DNA from 3 places in the Bacillus pacificus genome. Region 2 is predicted to be linked to each of the others. Evidence: riboswitches for the same ligand, from Rfam matches in the RefSeq annotation. Region 2 holds a riboswitch; each other region holds the start of a gene.
The links. A riboswitch is a leader RNA that binds a small molecule or an ion and turns the genes downstream of it on or off. The one in region 2 is predicted to bind S-adenosylmethionine.
Positions count from the first base shown of each region.

Region 1: it holds a riboswitch for S-adenosylmethionine, as region 2 does, so the genes downstream of both, LMD38_RS05705 (bifunctional homocysteine S-methyltransferase/methylenetetrahydrofolate reductase) here and LMD38_RS25100 (ABC transporter permease) in region 2, are expected to answer to the same signal.
Region 3: it holds a riboswitch for S-adenosylmethionine, as region 2 does, so the genes downstream of both, LMD38_RS13770 (ECF-type riboflavin transporter substrate-binding protein) here and LMD38_RS25100 (ABC transporter permease) in region 2, are expected to answer to the same signal.

Region 1 is NZ_CP086328.1:1,091,436-1,099,468, reverse strand. Features, by position in the region: gene metH (methionine synthase) at 1-887, opposite strand, end outside; gene LMD38_RS05705 (bifunctional homocysteine S-methyltransferase/methylenetetrahydrofolate reductase) at 887-2,719, opposite strand; SAM riboswitch class I at 2,790-2,899, opposite strand; SAM riboswitch class I at 3,103-3,212, shown strand; gene metI (cystathionine gamma-synthase/O-acetylhomoserine thiolyase) at 3,307-4,419, shown strand; gene metC (cystathionine beta-lyase) at 4,416-5,579, shown strand; gene LMD38_RS05690 (cysteine hydrolase family protein) at 5,742-6,254, shown strand; gene LMD38_RS05685 (ArsR/SmtB family transcription factor) at 6,688-6,978, shown strand; gene LMD38_RS05680 (class I SAM-dependent methyltransferase) at 7,123-8,033, opposite strand, start outside.
Region 2 is NZ_CP086328.1:4,880,017-4,888,049, forward strand. Features, by position in the region: gene LMD38_RS25085 (ABC transporter ATP-binding protein) at 1-762, opposite strand, end outside; gene LMD38_RS25090 (ABC transporter ATP-binding protein) at 759-1,769, opposite strand; gene LMD38_RS25095 (ABC transporter permease) at 1,726-2,730, opposite strand; gene LMD38_RS25100 (ABC transporter permease) at 2,746-3,663, opposite strand; SAM riboswitch class I at 3,800-3,905, opposite strand; gene LMD38_RS25105 (DUF3951 domain-containing protein) at 4,073-4,288, shown strand; gene LMD38_RS25110 (hypothetical protein) at 4,305-4,808, opposite strand; gene LMD38_RS25115 (multidrug effflux MFS transporter) at 5,071-6,330, opposite strand; gene LMD38_RS25120 (DUF3981 domain-containing protein) at 6,449-8,033, opposite strand, start outside.
Region 3 is NZ_CP086328.1:2,612,958-2,620,990, reverse strand. Features, by position in the region: gene LMD38_RS13785 (peptidoglycan D,D-transpeptidase FtsI family protein) at 1-2,058, shown strand, start outside; gene LMD38_RS13780 (macrolide family glycosyltransferase) at 2,396-3,574, shown strand; gene LMD38_RS13775 (aspartate/glutamate racemase family protein) at 3,623-4,303, opposite strand; SAM riboswitch class I at 4,457-4,572, shown strand; gene LMD38_RS13770 (ECF-type riboflavin transporter substrate-binding protein) at 4,712-5,260, shown strand; gene LMD38_RS13765 (ABC transporter ATP-binding protein) at 5,271-6,971, shown strand; gene LMD38_RS13760 (energy-coupling factor transporter transmembrane component T family protein) at 6,964-7,764, shown strand; gene LMD38_RS13755 (YjcZ family sporulation protein) at 7,900-8,007, shown strand.

The sequences.
Region 1 (8,033 bases), 1.5 Mb from region 2:
ATTGCTTTTATATGTTCTGGTGTTGTACCACAACAACCACCGATGATATTAACCCATCCTTCTTCTGCAAATCGCTTCACTTTCTCGGCAAGCGAGGATGGAGATTCATGATAATGTCCATCTTCATCAGGAAGACCTGCATTTGGATAACAAGAAATGTAACACTCCGATAAATCAGATAGAGAACGAATATGGTCTCTCATAAACTCCGGACCAGTCGCACAGTTTAATCCAACAGATAATGGCTTCATATGTTCTACCGATAAGTAAAAAGCCTCAATTGTTTGCCCAGCTAGAGTCGTTCCCATCGGTTCAATCGTTCCCGAAATCATGATAGGTACAATTGTATTTAGTTCATCAAAAGCCGCTTGAATTCCAATATAAGCAGCCTTCACGTTACGCATATCTTGACTCGTCTCAACGAGTAATACATCCACTTCTCCTTTCAACAATCCTCTTGCCTGCCGCGTATAGGCTTCAATTAATTCTTCAAACGTTACACCACCAGTAACACTAATCGCTTTCGTCGTCGGTCCCATTGCTCCCGCAACATATACTTCCTTCCCGCTTTCTTCGACTGCTTGCTTCGCTAAACGCGCTGCCTTCTCATTTAGCTCCTCGTCTAAATGAGATAACTCATAATCACTTAGTACAATATTGGTTGCCCCAAATGTATTTGTTTCAATAATATCCGCTCCAGCTTTAATATAAGCTTTATGAATCTTTAAAATAACATCTGGTCTTGTTTCTACTAAATACTCATTACAACCTTCGTACTCCTCTCCTCCGAAATCTTCCGCAGTTAAATCCTCTTGCTGGATCATCGTTCCCATTGCACCATCTAATATTAAGATGTTATTTTGTAATTTTTCTTCTATACATTTCATCAATTAATACCTTCTTTCACTTCTTGCTTTTCTCTCACATATTTAACAAGATGTTCTGTAATTTCATATTTTAGAAATGGTGTAATAAGATAAATGCCGTTAAAGTATTTCATCGCAGCATCGATCAATTCTTGAGAAATACGAATCCCTTCCTCAATTGCTGCCTCTTTCGTTTCATGTCCATCCATTCTCTCTCTTACTGCTTCAGGTAAAGTAATACCGGGCACCTCAAAATGAAGAAAATCTGCATTCCGTTTACTTATTAATGGCATAATCCCAATAAAAATAGGTTGTTCTAAATGCTTTGTCGCCTCATACACTTCTTCAATTAACGCGATATCATAGATTGGCTGCGTTAAGAAATATTCTGCTCCAGCATCTATTTTCCGTTCCATTCGCTTAACCGCTGCTTTTAAATGTCTTACATGCGGGTTAAATGCACCGCCCACAGAAAACCTTGTTGCCGGTCCAATGGATTTCCCTAAAACGGAACGCCCATCGTTCATTTCTTTAATCATTTTAATGAGCTCGATAGAGGACAAATCATATACAGAAGTGGCACCTGGAAAATCACCAACGCGTGCTGGATCTCCAGTTAAAGCTAACACTTCTTCCATCCCTAACGCTGATAATCCTAGTAAATGAGATTGTAGTCCGATGACGTTATGGTCTCTACATGTTAAGTGCGTCAATACCGGAATATCATGCTTCGTTAATAATGCTCCCATTGCCATATTCGAGATACGGGGCGATGCTAACGAATTATCTGCTAGAGTAATAGCATCTGCTCCAGCTCTTTTCAATGCTCTTGCGCCTTCAAAAAACCGCTGCGTATCTAACGTTTTTGGTGGATCTAATTCCACTACTACTGTCGTTTGTTTTTTTGCTTTCTCTGCTAAAGTGACATGAGCTTTTGAACGTTTCTCATGTGTATGAACTACTTTCGGTCTTTGAACCGTATCCTTTTCTATTACAGGCGTAACATTTAGAGTAGCACGTTTCATACTTTCAATATGTTCTGGAGTCGTGCCACAACAACCGCCCAATAACCGAATACCTTGCTCAATAAATTTCGGTGTCATCGCTTCAAAATAAGCTGGACTTCCCTCATATACGTAGCGTCCCTCCACATAATTTGGGAGACCTGCATTTGGATATGCTGACAAGTAACCATTTTTCGGAATCGATATCATTTTAAAAGCTTCCGTCATATGAAGTGGCCCTAGTTGGCAGTTCAATCCAACAACATTTGCACCGTAATCTAAAAGCTGTTTTAATATTTCATTTACATCATTTCCATTTTGAGTCGTACCCGCCTCATGTAACGCCAATTGCGCTACAATTGGAATATTTGTTTCTTTTCGTAACACCTGGACAGCATGAAGTAATTCAAACTCATCATAAAAAGTCTCTAATAGCAGTCCATCAACCTGTTCTTCTAATAATGAACTTGCCTGTTCCAGTAACATAAATTCTCGCTCCATATCAGTTGTCGTAACCGCCCCGATATGTTTCATACCACCAATTGTGCCTAAAATTGCATTTCTGTCTGTAACAGATGCTTTCGCCAGTTTTACTGCCGCTCTATTAATTTCAGTAACTTGATTTTCTAATCCATACATACGTAATTTCGCTTCATTTGCTCCGTACGTATTTGTTTGAATCACATCTGCCCCAGCCGCTACATATTGCTTATGAATCGATATAATTAAATCTGGATCAGATATATTCAATTCTTCAAAACTACTTTGTAAACCATGTGAATGTAATAACGTCCCAACCGCACCATCACCTATTACAATTCCTTTTGATAATAAATCTAGTAATTTCACAAATCTCCCTCATTTCTATCAATATAAAAACCCCCTCTTCACTTTGAAGAGGGGGACATAATCGATCCTCCTCTTATTATGCAAAACATTCGTTTTGCAGGTATTAGCACCGTTTCAAACATTTCGTTTGAAGGTTGCCGGGTTTCACAGGGCCTTTCCCTCCACCGCTCTCAATAAGAGTTTGTCTTTATTATTTTATTTATGTAGCTAAAAGGAAATGCGTTCCCCTTTTAACAATGTTTGTTAATTTTTTTATAAATTTAGCACGCACAAATACAAAAGTCAATGACACTTGCGGAAAAATAAAAATTATTTAAAATAAAGTTGCAATTCAATTATCTTTTGTTGTAAAGTTAAAACCATAATAAAATTTCATACGAACATTCTTATCTAGAGAGGTAGAGGGACTGGCCCTATGACGCCTCAGCAACCATTAACATTTGTTAATAAGGTGCTAATTCCAGCAAATTGTGAAAGATTTGACAGATGAGAAGAAGACTCTATTCAAACCGAAAGCCTTCTTCTTAGAAGGCTTTTTTTATTTTATATTCAACTAATGGTTCAATTTAAAAAGGAGGAATTTTCACATGTCAACTATCGAAACAAAATTAGCGCAAATCGGAAACCGGAGTGAAACTACAACAGGAACTGTTAATCCACCTGTTTATTTTTCAACTGCTTATCGTCACGAAGGAATTGGTAAATCTACTGGATTTGATTATTCACGAACTGGAAATCCAACGCGCGGCCTATTAGAACAGGCAATCGCAGACTTAGAATGCGGCGAACAAGGTTATGCCTGTAGTTCAGGGATGGCAGCCGTTCTTCTTGTCCTTTCCCTATTCCGCTCTGGAGACGAACTTATTGTTTCCGAAGATTTATACGGTGGCACTTATCGATTATTTTCTGAGCACGAAAAAAAGTGGAACGTTCGATGTAGATACGTAAATACACAATCTATTAAACAAATTGAGCAAGCCATCACAACGAAAACGAAGGCTATTTTCATAGAAACTCCAACTAATCCATTAATGCAAGTTACCGATATTGCCGCTGTTGCAACTGTAGCGAAAAGACACGGACTACTTCTTATTGTAGACAACACATTCTACACACCTTATATACAGCAGCCATTAACAGAAGGTGCCGATATCGTACTTCATAGTGCAACGAAATATTTAGGTGGTCATAACGATGTACTAAGCGGACTTGTCGTTGCAAAAGGAAAGGAACTTTGTGAGGAAATCGCTCATTATCATAATGCCTCTGGTGCAGTCTTAAGTCCATTTGACTCATGGCTATTAATTCGTGGTATGAAAACGTTAGCGCTTCGCATGAGACAACATGAAGAAAATGCAAAAGCAGTTGTTGCTTATTTAAATGATGAGGATGGGGTGACAGATGTATTTTATCCTGGAAGAGGCGGCATGATCTCATTTCGTCTGAAAGATGAAACATGGATTAATCCATTCTTACAATCTTTATCCTTAATTACATTTGCCGAAAGTCTCGGTGGTGTTGAAAGTTTAATGACATATCCAGCAACGCAAACACACGCTGATATTCCTGAAGAAATTAGAACAGCAAACGGTGTATGTAATCGTCTTCTTCGATTTTCCGTTGGTATTGAAAATAGTAACGATTTAATTCAAGATTTACAGCAAGCCATTAAACTTGTAAAAGAAGGTGTAAGAATATGAGTTATTCTATAGATACACTCTTACTGCACAACCAATATAAACATGACTCGCAAACAGGAGCTGTTAACGTTCCCATCTATAACACATCAACATTTCACCAATTTGATGTAGATACGTTCGGGAAATATGACTATAGCAGGTCAGGCAATCCAACTCGTGAAGCTCTTGAAGACATCATTGCTTTATTAGAAGGCGGAACAAAAGGATTTGCCTTCGCATCAGGAATTGCAGCGATTTCTACTGCATTCCTCCTCCTTTCACAAGGTGATCACGTACTCATTTCAGAAGACGTATACGGAGGGACTTATCGAATGATAACTGAAGTTCTCTCCCGTTACGGTGTTTCACATACATTTGTTGATATGACCAATTTAGAAGAAATAAAACAAAACATTAAGCCAAATACAAAACTCTTTTATGTAGAAACACCTTCCAATCCACTTTTAAAAGTGACAGATATTCGTGCTGTTTCTAAACTTGCAAAATCTATTGGCGCCCTTACTTTTGTTGATAATACATTTTTGACACCACTATTCCAGAAACCACTTGACCTTGGCGCTGATGTCGTTCTTCATAGTGCCACAAAATTCATTGCCGGTCATAGTGATGTTACTGCCGGATTAGCAGTTGTAAAAGATACCGATCTCGCTCAAAAACTTGGCTTTTTACAAAATTCATTCGGCGCTATTCTAGGCCCGCAAGATTGTTCTCTCGTACTTCGTGGTCTAAAAACATTGCATGTACGTCTTGAGCATTCAGCTGCTAATGCCAATAAAATTGCACACTATTTACAAGAGCACGCTAAAGTTCAAAATGTCTATTATCCAGGATTACAAACACATCTTGGATTTAACATTCAACAATCTCAAGCTACATCAGCAGGAGCTGTCCTATCTTTCACTTTACAATCAGAAGACGCGCTTCGCCAATTTTTATCAAAAGTAAAATTACCTGTCTTTGCGGTTAGTTTAGGGGCTGTCGAATCGATCCTTTCCTACCCAGCTAAAATGTCACATGCAGCACTATCGCAAGAAGCTCGTGATGAAAGAGGGATTTCAAATTCATTACTTCGGCTATCCGTCGGTCTTGAAAATGTTGACGATTTAATATCCGATTTTGAAAATGCCCTTTCTTATGTAGAAGAACCTGTAAATGCATAGAGAGCAGAGAAGATATGAAATTAAGTTATCATATCTTCTTTTTTACGCTGATAAGTATATTTTTCAACCCTTCGTATAATTCATAAAAAAATGATAGATCACTATCTGTTTCCAAGTAATGAATTAATTGATATATTAAGAAGTAAAAAAGGGGCAAAAATAATGGATACATGTGCAGATGTTTTAATCGTTATCGATTTACAAAATGGAGTATGTTATAGTGGGGAGCATTTATTTAATTTACAAAATTTACTTACAAAAGTAAATAAAAGAATTTCTTCATACAGAAAATCAAATAAACCAATTCTTTTCGTTCAACATTGTGATGAAGATTTAGTACCTGAAAAAGAACTTTGGGCTATTCATTCAGATTTAGATGTTCAAAAACAAGATTTTTTTGTAAGAAAAACACATGCCAATTCTTTTTATAACACAAACTTGAAAGAGATTTTAGATCAATTATCTGTACATCGTATTGAATTTTGTGGTGCCCAAACAGAGTACTGTATGGATACCACGATTAAATTTGCCCATGGACTAGGGTACGAAAACTTCATGTTCCAGAAAGCAACCTCTACGTTAAATAATCCATTTATGTCCGCAAAAGAGACAATTGATTTTTATGAAAATATATGGAACCACAGATTTTTAAAATTGATGAAAGATGAAATCTAGAATACATAACTAACGTCTTGGTAATTCTAAGATTTATCAGCTATATTCAAACATTTCATTTTCACCATAAAGAAGCTGACTACATTCAGCTTCTTTTCTTTTAACCTGTTTTATATTCTATATATAACATTACAATTCCTTTGTCATATTATTTTAAAAATTTTGTATATTCATTTGAAAGAATAAGAAAATCATGATAAAATTGTGTTACAAATATATCTATATCTTTCAATTTTTAAAACGCATCGAAATTTTCACCCAAAAATGTCATTTTACAAAACCGTGCTAAATTATCTACTTTATTTACATCAGGGTCTCTTTTCTTACAATTTCTTTACTTTAGGAATGTTTTTCTGCAACAACTGTTTCCTTTTCTTTAATTTTTTGGTATGTATAATATGGTATAACAGCTCACACGGAGGTGGAAAAGAACATGTTAGAAACCTTTCAAAAAGAAATAGAACTATATGAAAGCAATGCAGAATTATTGAAAGTACTTGCTCATCCTGTTCGCTTATGTATTGTAAAAGGATTAATTGAACGTGGTCCAAGCAACGTTTCTACAATGTACACTGGCTTAAACATGCCACAATCTACAATTTCACAGCATTTAGCAAAGTTAAAAAGTGCTAAAATCGTTTCAAGTGAAAGAAAAGGATTGGAAATTTATTACAAAGTAGAAAACGAGACAATTATTCAACTCGTTCGCGTATTATTGGGTTAGGGACTCATAGACAGAGAAAAAGGACGTATTTTATATTTTTTATCTCATATCTTTAATATAAATATATATCATGAGAGGAAATATATGATGCTACATAAGTCGTATTAAAAAACAAGACACAGAACTATGCTGTGTCTTGTTTTTTTATATTTTCAAATACCGATCCAAGTGTAACTGTTGCATATGTTTCGTATGTATAACAACATCACATGCACTCCCTAATCCTCCACTCAAAATCATAGAATGAACTGCACGATTTTGTTTTTGAATTTCAGAAAAAGGATCCCTATCTTGATGATTCGTAAGTAGCTCTAGTATTCCTGCTGCTAACAAAAACTCAGATTGTTTCTTATGCCATACCATATTCATACCTTGCAGGCTAAACATTTCTTTCAGTTCGTCCCAATGAATATGAGTAGTAAGATCCATTTCACCTGGATGCGCTAAAGGATTACGAATTAACTTATGCTCGTAATATCCTCGTAAACTACCTTCTTGATGTGCAGGATGCATCCATTCTTCTTTTGTATATCCATAATCAACTGTAATACATACACCTCGTTGAAACCATTTCGCAATTTCTTTTATATATTCTTCCATCGCAATTGGCACTTCAAAACGCTGGCCTTCAGCAAGATGAATATTATATTTCAATAAGTATCGACCAATTCTTTTATGTAACGGCCTACATACTTCTGCAAGTTTCCCTTCCTCTGTGTACGTAACACGTACTTCATACAATATTCCATTTCTCTTCTCAATTACTTCAACAGGAAATGCATCAAATAACTCATTCGAAAAAAGAATCCCCTCGAACGATTCTCCCATTTCACTATGCGACGTATAATATGACACATTAGAAAACGAACAAAGAGTTTTTTGCTGCAATTTTCTATGAAAAGGGCTCATTTCAATTATCGAATAGTTTAAATCAATAAAGGTTTCCGGTGATAATTGCTTCCATTCTTGTAAAACATCATAGGCAAACCTTCCTGTCCCCCCACCAATCTCACAAATATGTGGAGCAACTTCACCATTTTCAACAAGACGAATAA
Region 2 (8,033 bases):
TTTTGGTGTTGATGCTAATAATGTTTTTGTATAAGAATGTTGTGGATTACGGAATACTTCATCCGTATTTCCAAATTCAACAAGTTCTCCTTTATATAGGACAGCCACTTTTTCACATAAATAGTGAACCATCGGTAAATCGTGCGCGATAAATAAATATGTATAGCCTTGTTCTTTTTGAATCTTTTGCAGTAAATGTACAATTTGAATTTGCAATGAAACATCTAATGCTGAAATTGGTTCATCAAGAATCAATACTTCTGGCTCACACAATAACGCTCTTGCAATAGCGATACGTTGGCGTTGTCCTCCGCTAAATTCATGCGGATAGCGATCAATATATCGTCTATCTAACCCAACACGCTCTAGCGCATCACCTGCCACTTTATCTTTCAATCCTTTATCACCTAAACCAAATGAAATATAGCCTTCCGTTACGCTATCGCGTACTTTCCAGCGCGGATTTAATGCTGCTGTGGAATCTTGAAAAATAAACTGTACTTTCTGTAAGAAATCACGTTTATGAGCTGCCTTCAGTTTGTGAACGACTTGACCGTTATAATCAATTTCACCAGACGTTGGGCTCTCAATCCCAGCTATGAGCTTTCCAAGTGTTGTTTTTCCTGAACCACTTTCGCCAATAATGCCAAGCGTTGTTCCTTTCGGGATAGAAAGTGATATATCTTTTAACGCTGCGATTTCTTTATTTTTACTTCCATATGTTTTCGTTACTTGCTTTACAGTAATTAAATCTGTCGTCATGAGGCATTCACCTTCTCTTTTGATTTCGCCTTATTATGCTCCAGAACATGTTGCCAGCAATGTGAACTATGCTCCTTGGAATATGTTGTTCTCTCTGGGAAACGATGAATACATTCTTTTATCGCTACTGGACAACGATTTACAAAAGGACAACCAAAGCTATTTAACGTCTCAATGGAAGGTGTCGTTCCTTCTATTGCACGTAATACTTTTTCGGAATCGTCCATATTGGGAATTGCTTGTAATAAGCTTTTTGTGTATGGATGTTTAGGGGAACCTATCACTTCCTCTATCGTTCCTTTTTCAACAACACGTCCCCCATACATCACAACTACTCGATCCGCTACTTCACGTACAAGTGCTAAATCGTGCGTAATTAGTAAAATACTCGTATTTTGCTTTTCCTTTCTTTCCTTTAATAACTCCATAATTTGCTTTTGAATTGTTACATCTAATGCTGTCGTAGGTTCATCCGCAATAACGAGTTTTGGGTGGCAAGCAAATGCGATTGCTAAACAAATACGTTGCCTCATGCCTCCGCTTAATTGATGTGGGTACTGTTCAAAGCGTTTCTCTGCTTCATGTATCCCTAAATCATTTAATAAGTTAATCGCAATTTCTTTTGCTTCTTTTTTCGATTTCTTTTCGTGTTGCAAAATCACCTCTGTAATTTGCCTTCCCACCTTCATCGTCGGATTTAAAGATGAAAGTGGATCTTGAAAGATAAAAGCAATATCTTTCCCACGAATTTGATTCCATTCTGATTCTTGTAGATTCGTTAATTCCTCTGATTCAAAAGATATATTTCCATCATCAATATGAATTGATTCTTGATTTAAGCCGATAATAGATTGTGCTGTAACACTTTTCCCTGAGCCACTTTCTCCTACAAGCGCAACTATTTCACCTTCGCTAATAGAAAAGGAAACATGCTTCACAATTGCTTGTTTACTATTCTCTTTTTCAACGGCTAACGTTACGTTTTCTAAAGATAAGAGCTGTCCCATGTTTTTTCTCCTTTCGATTCTGTTTTACGATTTTTGGATCAATTGCATCTTGTAAACCATCACCAATCGCATTAAATGCGAACATAATGAGGGCAATCATGATTGCTGGGAAGAATAGCTGCCACCATTCCCCGCTTAGTAATGTCCCAAGTGCATCATTCGTCATCGTCCCCCAGCTTGCTGCCGGTGATTGCACTCCTAGTCCGATAAAGCTTAAAAATGATTCTGAGAAAATAGCTGCTGGAATTGTAAATGATAAATTTACGATAATAATGCCTGTTAAGTTCGGAATTAAATGCCCATATATAATTTTCATATGTGATGTACCTAATCGCTCCGCTGCAATAACAAACTCTCTTTGTTTTAAAGATAAAACTTGCGCCCTAACGAGACGTGCCATACCAATCCATCCTGTTAATGCAAGGGCGATGATAATGGTAAAAAGACCTGGTTTCATAACAATTAATAGTAAAATAACAATTAATAAATATGGGATACCGTATAACACTTCGATTCCTCGTATAATCCACTCATCAATTAATGTCCCAAGGCGATTGCGCCCTCTCACATATCCACTAAATCCTCCGATTAGCACACCAAGTCCTATATCAAGAGCAGCTGCCACTAATCCAACTGTTAATGAAATTTTCCCGCCAGCCCAAGTACGTGCCCATATATCTCTTCCCAAATCATCTGTTCCGAACCAATGCTCACTACTAGGTGGTAAGTTTGTTGCCTCTTTTACTTGTTCACTCGCAGTAAATGGCGTTAAACTTTCACCAACAAGTGAGAAAACAATAATGAGTAATAACGTCACTGATCCTAAAACTGCGATTGGATTCGATACAAACTTACGAAACACTTCTTTCTTTCGGCTAATCTTTTGCTGATCTTTATTTATTGTTAATTCTGTTTTCTCTTCATTTGTTAATAACTGGTCATTAATTTCATAAGCCCCCATCTAAACATCTCCTCCTTACGTAATAGAACGAATACGTGGATCAACAATACGATGAATAATATCTGTAATAAAAATACATACAATTAAAAGTGCACTATAAAAAATGGTTGTTCCCATAATCACTGGATAATCTCGATTAAAAATACTATCTACAAAATATTTTCCGAGACCAGGAATTGAAAAAATCTTTTCAATAACGAAAGTACCTGTTAAAAGTCCCGCCATTAATGGTCCAACAAATGTAAGTACCGGAACAATTGCATTTCGAAGAGCATGTCTTATAATAATCTTCTTAATCGGTATACCTTTCGCTCTCGCTAACTTAATATAATCACTCTGCAGTACTTCGATCATATTAGAGCGAACAAATCTTGTAATCACTGCGATTGGTCCTAACGCTAATGCAAAGGATGGCAATACCGTATGTTCAAATGTACCCCAAGAGGCTACTGGTAAGAGCTCGAATTGAATAGCGAATACTTGTATAAATAGTGGTGCTAAAATAAAACTCGGAATAGAAATACCGAGGATGGCAAGTAAACTTACACCGTAATCAATTACCTTCCCATGATAGAGAGCAGCAAATGTACCTGCAGCAATTCCGACTAGCAATGAAATAATAAGTGCTTGTAAACCAATAATTGCTGATGGACCAAAACCAGTTGTTATAATTTCTGATACACCTTGCCCGGTTGATTGAACAGATTCACCAAAATCAAAATGAACTACGCCGTCTAAATAAGCAACATATTGATTCCATAACGGTTCATCAAGGTGATACTTCGCTCTCATGTTTTGGATCACTTCTTCAGGAAAGATTTTTGCATCTGATGAAAATGGATCCCCCGGAATAATATGCATAATTAGAAATGTCACCGTCGTAATAACCCATAGCGTGAACACCATAACTGATAATTTTTTAATTACATACACTCTAATAACCCCCTAAACACATATATTTACTTAGTTTTATGAACGTACTTTTTCCATTACTCCCTTTTCTCTTTTTAGAATACAAAAAGCCTTGATCTTAAAAAATAAGATCAAGGCTTAATAAACAAAGGCCCATCACTTATCTTTCAAGACTTGCTTGCTGGAATTAGCACGGTGTTCCTATTACAGAACCCGCTGCTGAGGTGTCATAGGGCCAGTCCCTCTACCTCTCTGGATAAGTAAATTGCTATATTATTATTTGGTTCAAATTGTATATTTCGAATTATAATTCTGAAAAAATGAAAAGTCAATCAAATTGGATATATTTAGAAAAATCAGTTTTTAATACTTTTATTTATCTATATCGTATTTCGCTTATAATAAAAAAAGATATGAAAGGAGTTATAAGATGGACCCCTTACTTCTAGCTACTATAGGATTACCCTTAACAATCGTTATACTTGTCATCATCGGCTTCTACAAACTCTTCATCAAAAAGAAAAGTATCACTTCTTTTTATACCCCTTTCGATAATATTACCGGGCAAACTATTTCCGAATTTCACGAAGAACAGAAGATATTAGTATCCGAGGATGAAGATGGAGATGGCAAGAAGAAAAAATAACCTTGCATAGGCAAGGTTATTTTTTCGTTTCTGCTTGAAAACGTTTATAGTATGTCGATGCTGTTGCAAAATTAATTTCTATATCACGAATCAACGATGAATCTTCTTCTTTAGCTAACTTCTGTAATTTTTTCATTGCTTGTTCCGATTCATTCAAGAAACCGACATATACCTCATGTTCTTGCTCTTTCGACTTCGGAACACGAATTTCTTTTCGTATATGATCAATATCTTCTAACATGCTCGTTGTTACCTTTTGCACATCTTCTTTATATGTAGCAGTCGTTATTTCCTTACCGCCCTTTTCTTTTGCTACTTCAAATAACTGTAGTGCTTTATTAATCTCTTTATTCATTTTCAAATCATATTTTTCATGTACTGCACGGTATTCTTTCATCTCTTCTGTTTGCTCAGTAGATTGTTCTACCTTTTCTTTCGGTTCTTTCGTATCTTTATTTCCATTACACCCTGCTAGAAGGAGCATACTTCCCATTACAGCAATACCCAAAACCTTCTTCATCTCTTCTTCTCCTTTTATCTACAGCTATTACTCATTATAGTTTCTTTTATCTCCACTTGTTATTATACCGAGAACATCCTACTTTTTACACTTAAGACGACATCGTAACATATATACCAACATGTTTGTCACAGTATCGTCACTTTATACAAATAACTTTTGCACTGCTTTACTACATCACCTTACAAAACTATATGAGGTATTTCAAAGAAATGAAAAAAAGAACTGATTCAAATATTACCTTTGAATCAGTTCTTTTTTGTTAAGCCTCTAAATTTTGTCTTTGTTGCAGTTCAAACTGCTTCTCACTTCTTCTGGCCATAAACAAATAACATAACACAGCACCAACTTCACAAAGAGCTATTACAACACCCATCGGTAATGCGGTGTTACTTCCCCCAATACCTACTAACGGTGCAACAAGTGCTCCTGAAATGAACTGTAATAAGCCTAATAAAGCTGATGCTGTTCCTGCAGCTTGCTTCTGATTTCTCATCGCTAACGAGAACCCAGTTGTTGAGACAACCCCAACACTTGATACGACAAGAAATAACGAGCATAAAACGCCAATTAACCCTATTCCTAGTAAGATTGTCAGTAGTAAAGATAAACCACCAACAGCTGCAATAATGATACCAGAGACAAATAATGTCTTCTCATTCACTTTCCCCGCTAAACGACCTGTTACCTGACTAGCAATAATAATACCAATACCATTGATTGCAAAGAATAAACTAAATTGCTGTGGTGATGCTCCGTATATGTTCTGCAACACAAATGGTGAGCCCGAAATGTATGCAAACATTGCCGCTGTTACTAATCCTTGTGACAATGCATATCCCATAAACAAACGATCCTTTAATAGTTTTCCGTACGTCGCTAACGTCCCTGACAAACCACCTGTTTCTCTTTCTTCAGGAGGTAATGTTTCACGCAATACGAAAGTAGCTGATATTAACATGAATACACTTATTGCTCCAAGAACGATGAAAACACCGCGCCACGTTGTAAATTGTAATAATTGTCCCCCAATAATCGGTGCCAAAATAGGCGCTGCTCCGTTTACTAACATAAGTAGTGAGAAGAACTTCGTCATTTCAGAACCTGAATACATGTCACGTACCATTGCACGTGATATAACAATCCCGGCTGATCCCGAAGCTCCTTGTAGGAAGCGTAATAACACTAACGTCCAAATAGATGGCGCAACAGCACAAAGTAAAGAAGAAGCAACATAAATAATGAGAGCAATAATAAGAGGTTTGCGTCTTCCGTAAATATCACTAATTGAGCCAACAAATAATTGTCCTACTGAAAGCCCAAGCAAACAAGCTGTTAATGTAAGCTGGGCTAGGGATGCACCTGTTTGCAAGTCATCCGTTAATTTCGGTAACGAAGGCAAATACATATCAATAGATAATGGCCCAATCGCCGTAAGTGTTCCTAATACAAGAATCATCCATAACCTGTTCATCTTTACAGGCTTATATATTTCCTGATTAACTTCATTCACTTTTTTCATTCACCCTTTCCTATACATACTAAATCGTAACAATTATAGTTACAACATAAACATACGTCAAGTATAGCGCATTTTCCTGTTTAATTTTGTAAAAAAAAGCGATAGAATTTCTATCGCTTTACTTGTTCAAATTACTATTTGTAAATTTAGATACGGAAGACATCGCCTCTCCTGTATCTAAATATGTGATTTGAATTGGATCTCCCACCTCTGTAAACATAGCATATGGGAATTTCTTCACAGGTATCATAAATACTTTTTGTTCATTCTCTAACAGTACGTACACGATTGTATTTTCACCTGATTTTTCTTTATATACACGTTGTACAGTGCCTTCTTTTTGCGCCTCTTTTCCATTTGAAGTCGGTCTAAATGAATCTCCGCTTCCACTCAGCGCATTTTTATAATTCTCAAGCGCTTCTTTTTGCGTCGAACCTGTTGCAAATATTTTCGCATTAGAAGCATAGATAACAGTATGGGCACGTACTAATCCTCCGTCATCAATAACAGGTACAATCCAAGAAGGTTTACCGTACACGTTATAAATAACCGGCATCGTTCCATGCCACTTTTCTCTCTTAAAAGAATTATCCACGACTTCCGAAGCAGCCGAACCATCCATAATTCCCTTTACTTCTTTTCCGTTATAGTAATACAACTTACCTGTACGCGCATCGATAAGTGAATAACCTAGTGCAGAATCTACTCCCTCTTTCGGAGAAGTGAAATCAGTAAAGTAATATAATGTTCCATCCTTACCGAAAATCGGTGTAACTCCTTCTTTCGTTCCCCACTCAGTCGGGATCTTCATATCAGTTTGCGAGAATTTTGTATTCCAAAATCCGTGAATATATTTACCGAAGTACGTATTTAACGTAGATGCAGTCTCGTGATTTAATACGCCATCAACAAATTTAGGTGCCTTTCCTTTATCGTATCTTTTCACTTCGCCTGTTTGTGCATCTACTACTACAACGCCCTCTACCTCAAATCCAGATCTTCCTGAAATAAATTCACCGTACGTCATTGTATAATACGGTTTCCCTTTATCATCCACTTCAAATTTAGGTTTTCCTTTAAAGATTAAATTTGGTTCTGCTTGCCTTACCACACGCTCTAAATTATTTCCGAAAAACATGCTTGGCACGTATTTCATTTTATAACCAAGGTGCAGTTTCGCTTCTGCATCAGGATTCGTACCTGACATCGTGACGTATCCTGGAATTGTCTCAGCTTTACGTGCTTTAAAAAACCCTGAAACTTCAATCGGTGCTACATATAAAGCCTCGCCATTTACCATTTGTGGCGTTAATTCTCCTAGCTCAAAATAAGCTACTTTCGGAATATCCCCAAATACTTTTTTCATCTTATTCTCCGCTGTCTTTGGCGGCACTGTAAATGGCTGATCATTTTCAGTAAATGGCTCTGAAATCTCTTTCTCTACCTTTACAACAGAATCATATTTCTTTTGCGAGATTACTATATCGTGCAAATAACCAAAGTAGCCATAACTTGCAAGTAAAACAAGCATTAGAAGTCCTTTTAACGTACCTTCTAATTTACCTATTTGATCTTGGGAAAATAAAACAAGCCCAATTAAAATCGCTACTGCAACAGAATAATGAGTAAGAATTGAATCTGCTCGATCATCAATTAGCCAAAAATATTCATAGATTGCAATACCTATCCAAAATAAAACTGGA
Region 3 (8,033 bases), 2.3 Mb from region 2:
TTTATATTGTTTTCTGCCATGATTATACAATTAGGTAAAGTACAAATTATCGATGGTGAGACGTATAAAAATGAAGTGGAGAAGAGAGAAAATGCAACCGTAAGCCTTTCTGTGCCGCGGGGAAAAATATTTGACCGAGAAGGGAATCCAGTAGTTGATAATAAGTCTTTACGTACAATTACATATACAAAGATGAAAGGTGTAAAATCAGAAGAAATATTAAAAACAGCAAGACAACTTGCAGACATAATTGAAATACCACAAGAAGATATAGACAAGCTAACTGAGACGGATAAGAAAGATTTTTGGATGCAATTAAATCCGAAACTAACTGAAAAATTAGTATCTAAAAAAGAAATAAATAAGTTCAGAGATAAAGATATTACCGGAAAAAATTTAGATAAAAAAATTGAAGAGTTAAAAAGAAAACGAGTTACAGATAAAAATCTTCAAGGTTTAACAGATAAAGATATTAAAGTGTTAGCTATTAAAAGTAAGATGACTTCTGGTTATCAAATGGCTCCTCAAATTATTAAAAAAGATGTTAGTGAAAAGGAATTTACTATAATTAGTGAAGGTTTAGCAAATCTCCCAGGTGTAGATGTGTCGGTTGATTGGGAGAGAGTGTATGTAAATGATGGATTATTCCGATCTGTTCTTGGAAATGTTTCTAATTCCGATGAAGGATTACCAGGTGAGCGATTAGATTACTACTTAGTACGTGATTATAGCCGAAATGATAGAGTTGGAAAAAGTTATATTGAGCAGCAATATGAAGAGGTACTTCATGGTACAAAAAAAGAAGTAAGAAGCGTTGCAGATAAACAAGGTACTGCAATTAGAACGGAAACAATTTCTGAGGGAAAGAGCGGTAAGAACTTAACTTTAACGATAGATATGGAATTACAGAAAAAAGTAGAAGAAAGTATAGAAAAAATATTAAAGGCATATAAAGGATCTGAATCTATGTTGGACCGTGCTTTCGTTGTAATGATGAATCCGAAAAACGGACAAGTATTATCAATGGCTGGGAAAAGACTTGTAGAAAAAGACGGGAAAACAGAAGTTGAAGACTATGCATTAGGCACAATGACTAGTTCATATGAGCTGGGATCAACAGTTAAAGGTGCGACAGTTTTAACTGGATTTGAAACGAAAGCTATAACACCAGGTACTTATTTTTATGATGCACCTATGAAGTTTAAAGGTACTAGGGAGAAGAAGTCTTGGAAAGAGTTTGGAAACATTGATGATTTAAGAGCGTTACAAGTCTCTTCAAACGTTTATATGTTTCATACAGCATTAAAAATTGCAGGTGTGGATTATGTGAAAAATAGTTCATTAAATATTAAACAGGAACACTTTGATAAAATGAGGTACTATTTCAGACAATTCGGATTAGGTGTTCCAACGGGCATCGATTTACCGAATGAAACAGCTGGACAAATTGGTAAAAAAGATAATCAGCCGGGTTTCTTATTAGATTACTCAATTGGCCAGTATGACACGTATACACCACTTCAGCTCGTACAGTATATTTCAACAATTGCAAACGGTGGATATCGAATGAAGCCACAAATTGTACAAGAGGTAAGAGAGCAAACGTCGCAAAAAGATGAGATTGGTAAAGTGGTGCATGCAGTAGAACCAATTGTTTTAAATAAAATTGATATGAAAGAGGAATATATAAATCAAGTAAAAGAAGGATTTAGAAAGGTATTCCAAGAGGGTGATGGAACAGGAGTAAGGGCGTTCCAAAAAGCATCTTATAAACCAGCAGGTAAAACAGGAACAGCACAGACGGTATACGGTGGAGAAAGTGATATTGGAAGAAATGAAAAAGGCGAGAGAAGAGAATGTTATAACTTAACGTTAGCAGGATATGCGCCATATGATAATCCAGAAGTAGCGTTTTCCGTAGTTGTGCCGTGGGTTATGAATGATAAATCTGGTATTAATTCTGATATTGGAAAAGAAGTTTTAGATGCGTATTTTGAATTGAAAAATAAGCGATTGACTGGAGAAACTGTAAAAATAGATAGCTCTAAAGAAGATTAAAACATATGAAATGTTATAAAAATAGAGTTGTCTTATTTAGGAATTAATTCAAAATGGGTGAGAAAGAAGAATAAAATTATTCTATCAATTATTCACATTTTATAAAATAAAACATATATTGATAGCATAGGACAAGCTGAAAAGCTTATTCTAACCTCACAGAACACTCCTTATCACGGTTTGGCATCTACTTATGTAGATGCTTTTTTTAATTAAATAACTGATAATTATTTATCAATCTAAAGTAGCAAGTATATTAGGACTATTAGGGGAAGTTTGACGGTAATAATTACAGTATGCTTAATAAGTGAATTGAAATGTAAGGAGTGAGAAATAAGTGCTAAATATTTTAGTGGTTAATTTTCCAGCAGAGGGACATGTAAATCCTACATTAAGTTTAGTTAAAGCTTATACTGAACGGGGGGATCACGTACATTATATTACGACAGAACAATTTAAAGACAGAATTGAAGATTTGGGAGCTATTGTATATACACATCCAGATTTATTAAAGGAGATTTCTATTGATTCTGAAACTCTAGATGGGCTGAATTCTTTCTTTCGTGTACATGTTCAAACTTCTTTATATATATTAGAAATTGTGAAACAATTATGTGAAAACATACATTTTGATTTCGTAATTTATGATATATTTGGTGCTGGAGAGTTAGTAAAGGAGTATTTACAAATTCCAGGCATAGTTTCTTCTCCTATATTTTTAATTCCTACTGAATTTTTGGAGACTTTACCTTTTCATCCTAATGCAGCAATACCATTCCGACCTGATGAAATTTCTGAACAGTTGTTATATCAAATGGATCGTGAATTTGGAGTAAAGCCTAAAAATAATCTTCAATTTATGCATAATAAGGGAGATGTTACTCTTGTGTACACAAGTCGTTATTTCCAACCTAATAGCGATTCGTTCGGAGAAAATAACATTTTTATTGGACCAAGTATTTCAAAGCGTAAAATAAATGTTGAATTTCCACTTGAATCGCTTAAAGATAAGAAAGTTATTTATATTTCAATGGGAACACTGCTTGAAGGGATCGAACCATTCTTTAATGCATGTATTGATGCTTTCTCAGATTTTAATGGATTAGTTGTAATGGCAATTGGCGATAGAAATGATCGTTCTAAAATTAAGGAAGCGCCAAACAATTTTGTAATTGCTCCATACGTACCTCAATCAGAAGTATTAAGTGAAGCAGATGTTTTTATTACACATGGCGGTATGAACAGTGTACACGATGCTATTCATTTTAATGTCCCATTTGTCATCATTCCACATGATAAAGACCAGCCAATGATAGCACAAAGATTAACTGAGCTTGAAGCAGCGCATCGGTTATTGAAAGAGAATGTTAATGTGCAAACGTTAAAAGAAGCGGTAACCGATGTTCTTTCAAATGAAAAGTATAAGCATGGAATACGAAAACTGAAAGATAGTTTTTTAGATTGTGGTGGTTCAAATGAAGCAATCACAGTGATTACATCTCTTTTAAATAAATAGTGTGGGTAATATAAAAGCATAGAGGCGCACCTTTATGCTTTTATATGATTATCCCGCAAACTGCACAGCAGTATTTGCATGTAAAAAAGCAGTATCAAAAACAGGAACAGTAAGGTCGTTTTGGGAAATGAGCAACGGTATTTCGGTGCAACCTAGTAGTATACCTTCTGCGCCATTTTGAATTAATGACTTTGTAATTTGTAATAGCTTTTCTTTTGATGTTTCTGAAATAATTCCTTTACTTAATTCATTTAAAATAACATGATGAATAAAATTTCTTTCCTCTTTATTGGGGATGATTGTCTCAATGCTATAATTCGCTAATCGTGATTTATAGAAGTCTTGTTCCATCGTTTGTTTCGTACCCAATAATCCGATACGCTTTATATTCTGTTCTACCATTTCTTTAGCACTTACATCACCTATGTGAAGAAGTGGAATGGATATTGCACTTTCCACTTCTTCAGCAAATAGATGGACCGTATTGGAACACATTAATAAACATTCAGCTCCGGATTTTTCAACCTTCTTTGCAACGGTGACTAATTCGTTTTTCACTTCTTCATATTGGTGATTTTGTAATAAAGTAGTTACTTCACCAAAGTCCATGCTATATAAAACAAGCTTTGCATTTTGATCGTATTGAGAGAGTGTAAGTGTATTAATATGTTTATAGTATAATGATGTAGATTCCCAACTTAGTCCACCAATTAAACCGATTACTTTCATCGTACATTCCTCCCGTAACTATTTTGAATTTATTATTTCACAATTCCGATAAGAATACAATGATTTAAATGTACTATTAAACAAAAAATAAAAATAATTAGAAAAGTATTGAAATTTATATTTTTTAATGCCATAATACGAATTACAAATTAATACTTATCCAGAGAGGTGGAGGGAACGGCCCTATGAAACCTCAGCAACCCCTATATATATTTATAGGAAGGTGCTAATTCCGCAGAGAACACGATGTGTTTTTTGGAAGATAAGAGGATTCTTGAACGTGAAAGAAAATGACCTCTTATGTAAGAGGTCATTTTTTGTTGTATAGAAAGGGAGTGTCGATGCATAATTCATTTTCAAAATAAATATAGAGTAATAAAAGTTGACTATTAAGAGAGGAGAATTGTAATGAACAAATTATCAACAAAATTAGTAGTGGCAATCGGAATTGGAGCAGCATTATACGGGATATTAGGACTTTGGGGATTTTCTATTGCACCCAATACATTTATTAAACCTGCGTTAGCTATTTTAACCATTTTTGGTGCGTTATTTGGCCCAGTGGCAGGACTGTTAATAGGACTTATCGGTCATACCGTAACAGATACAATTGCTGGCTGGGGTATTTGGTGGGGCTGGGTTTTTAGTTCCGGCATTATCGGCTTTGCAATGGGGCTCATTCAAAAAAGAGTTGGCTTTAGTGTGAAAAACGGGACATATAATAAAGGAGATATTTCCTATTTAGCTATTACTGGGTTAATTGGTATTGTCATTGCTATTATATTTGCTGGGGCATTCGATATTATCGTGATGGGAGAACCGTTTGATAAAATTGTTATACAAGTATTAGGTGCAACAATTGCTGATGTTATTGTATTTTTAGTTCTTGGATTGCCAATTACAATAGGGTTAGCTAAATCTAATAAAAAACATACACATTTAAAAATTGAAAAGTAGGGATGTTAACATGCAACCAATTATTTCTTTTGAACAATTCAACTTTCAATATAAGCATGCAGCGCAGCCTACTGTTAAAGACGTTACATTTCATATATATCCTGGGGAAAAAGTGCTGATTGCTGGGCGAAGTGGTTCAGGGAAATCGACATTAGCTCATTGTATGAATGGGCTAATCCCATTTTCTTATGAAGGGACTAGTACTGGTACTATTTTAATTGACGGAAAAGACCCGAGGAAAGGAAGTATTTTTGAACAGAGTAAACAGGTTGGAACAATTTTGCAAGATCAAGATGCACAATTTATTGGTCTTACAGTAGAGGAAGATGTAGCTTTTTATTTAGAAAATGAATGCGTAAATGAAGATGATATGAAAAAGATTGTTTCGGAATCATTAAAAAAGGTAAAGATGCATAATTTTCATAAACAAAGTCCACATGAATTATCAGGAGGACAAAAACAAACTGTTTCTTTAGCAGGTCTGTTAACAACAAATGCTCATATATTATTGTTCGATGAACCGTTAGCAAATTTAGATCCAGTTAGTAGCTTACATACAGTAGAACTTATTAAAGATATACATAAACAATATAATAAAACAATTGTAATAATTGAACATCGAATAGAAGAAATGTTAAACCTAGATTTAGATAAAATCATTTTAATTGATGAAGGAGAAATTGTTGCGATAGGCACACCAGAAAAGATTTTAGCATCAAATATATTACCATCTATCGGATTAAGAGAACCTATGTACATAGAAGGCTTAAAGAGATTGCATTTTGATAGTAATAATGACGTAATATACCCACTTGAAAATCTTCAAAGGGAAAGTGTTAGTGGAGTAATAAATGAGTGGATGGAGAAGCAAACTTTTTGTAAAGATACTCCTACAAAAAAAGAATTATTGAAAGTAGAGAATTTGTCATTCTCATATCCTAATAAACAAAAAGTATTAGACAATGTAAATTTCTCTCTATTTAAAGGGGAAATAGTAGCACTCCTAGGACATAATGGAGCTGGAAAATCAACACTAGCTCATAGTCTTATAGGGATAAACAAAACAAAAAATGATAGGATTTTAATTGATGGAGTAAATATCAATTCTTGGTCTATTCGTAAACGCGGTGAGGTTATATCTTATGTGATGCAAAATCCAAATCATATGATTACACAAGCTACTGTAATGGAAGAAATTTCATTTTCATTAAAATTAAAAAAATTTTCGAAGGAAGAAATTAAGCTTAGAGCAGAGGAAACATTAAAAATTTGTGGCTTGTATCCATTTCGAAATTGGCCAATTCAGGCATTAAGTTATGGGCAAAAAAAGAGATTAACGATTGCATCTGTACTAACAACAAATCCAAAACTTATCATATTAGATGAACCGACAGCGGGACAAGATTATTATCATTATAAACAATTTATGACGTTTATTAGAAAACTAGCTGCAAAGGGAATATCCTTTATTTTTATCACACACGATATGAATCTCGCATTAGAATATGCAGACAGAGCAATAGTTCTAAAGGAAGGAGAAGTTATTGCGAATAATACTGCATCTATTGTATTAGGTCATCCAGAAACGTTAAAAAGAGCGAACTTAAAGGAGAGTTCTTTATTTAAACTCGTTAAATTTAGTGGTATTGCAAATCCTGAAAGGTTTATGGAACTTTATTTTGATGATATTAGGAGGGAGGAAGGTGTATAATACATATTTTCATCGCATGGACGGATCAGTGAAATTGTTATTATTTATTTTTTGTATGACACTTACTTTTTTATTTTTTGATTTTCGCATATTGCTATTCGTATTTATAATTGGATGTATCGGACTTCTAGTTGCTAAAATTCCATTTCGTAAAATTTTTATTGTTTTTACTGTTATATTTACATTTAGTTTATTAAATTCTGTCATGATCTTATTTATTACACCAACCCATGGATCGGAATTAACTGGATCGTATACTTCATTTGTGTATATTGGATATGCAACAATTACATACGAAACATTATTTTATGCAGCTACACTTTCGTTAAAGTATTTTACGTTATTACCATTTACAATTATTTTTATTTATACGACTGATCCAAGCAAATTTGTGAGTAGCTTAAGTAAATTTCGAATTCATTATAAAATTACTTATGCGATAAATATTGCATTACGTTATATACCTGATATTCAGTCCGAATATAAAGTTATTAAACATGCCCAAGAGGCGAGAGGAGTAGCTTTTGAAAAAGGAGAAGCAAGTTTATGGATCCGCATGCAAAACCGTGTCTTAATTTTCTGGCCTTTAATTATTCATTCTTTAGAGAGAATCGATACAGTTTCAAACGCAATGGATTTAAGAGGATTTGGAAAGAAGGATACACGTACGTGGTTCTATACAAATAAAGCGAAAAGCCGGGATTTCATTGCTTTATTTGTAGGTATTTTCATTTTAATTGCTGCAGTATATTTAAAGTTACATGTATTTCAAAATTTTTGGTATCCATTTTAAAGCACTCTCAAATGAGTGCTTTTACTTATTTTTATATAGACATGCTCAAAAAAGGGATATTTACATAATGTATAATACGAACCAGTTAAAATGATCAACTACCTATTAGTTTTCAAACCAAAAGGAGGAGAAAATATGAGTTACGGTGGTTCTTGTGGTTTTGGTGGAGGTTTCGCTTTATTAGTTGTATTATTTATTTTGTTAATTATCGTTGGATGCAGCTGTTGGGGCGGAGGGTACTAATTTTTAATTAGTCTCCACAAATGTAA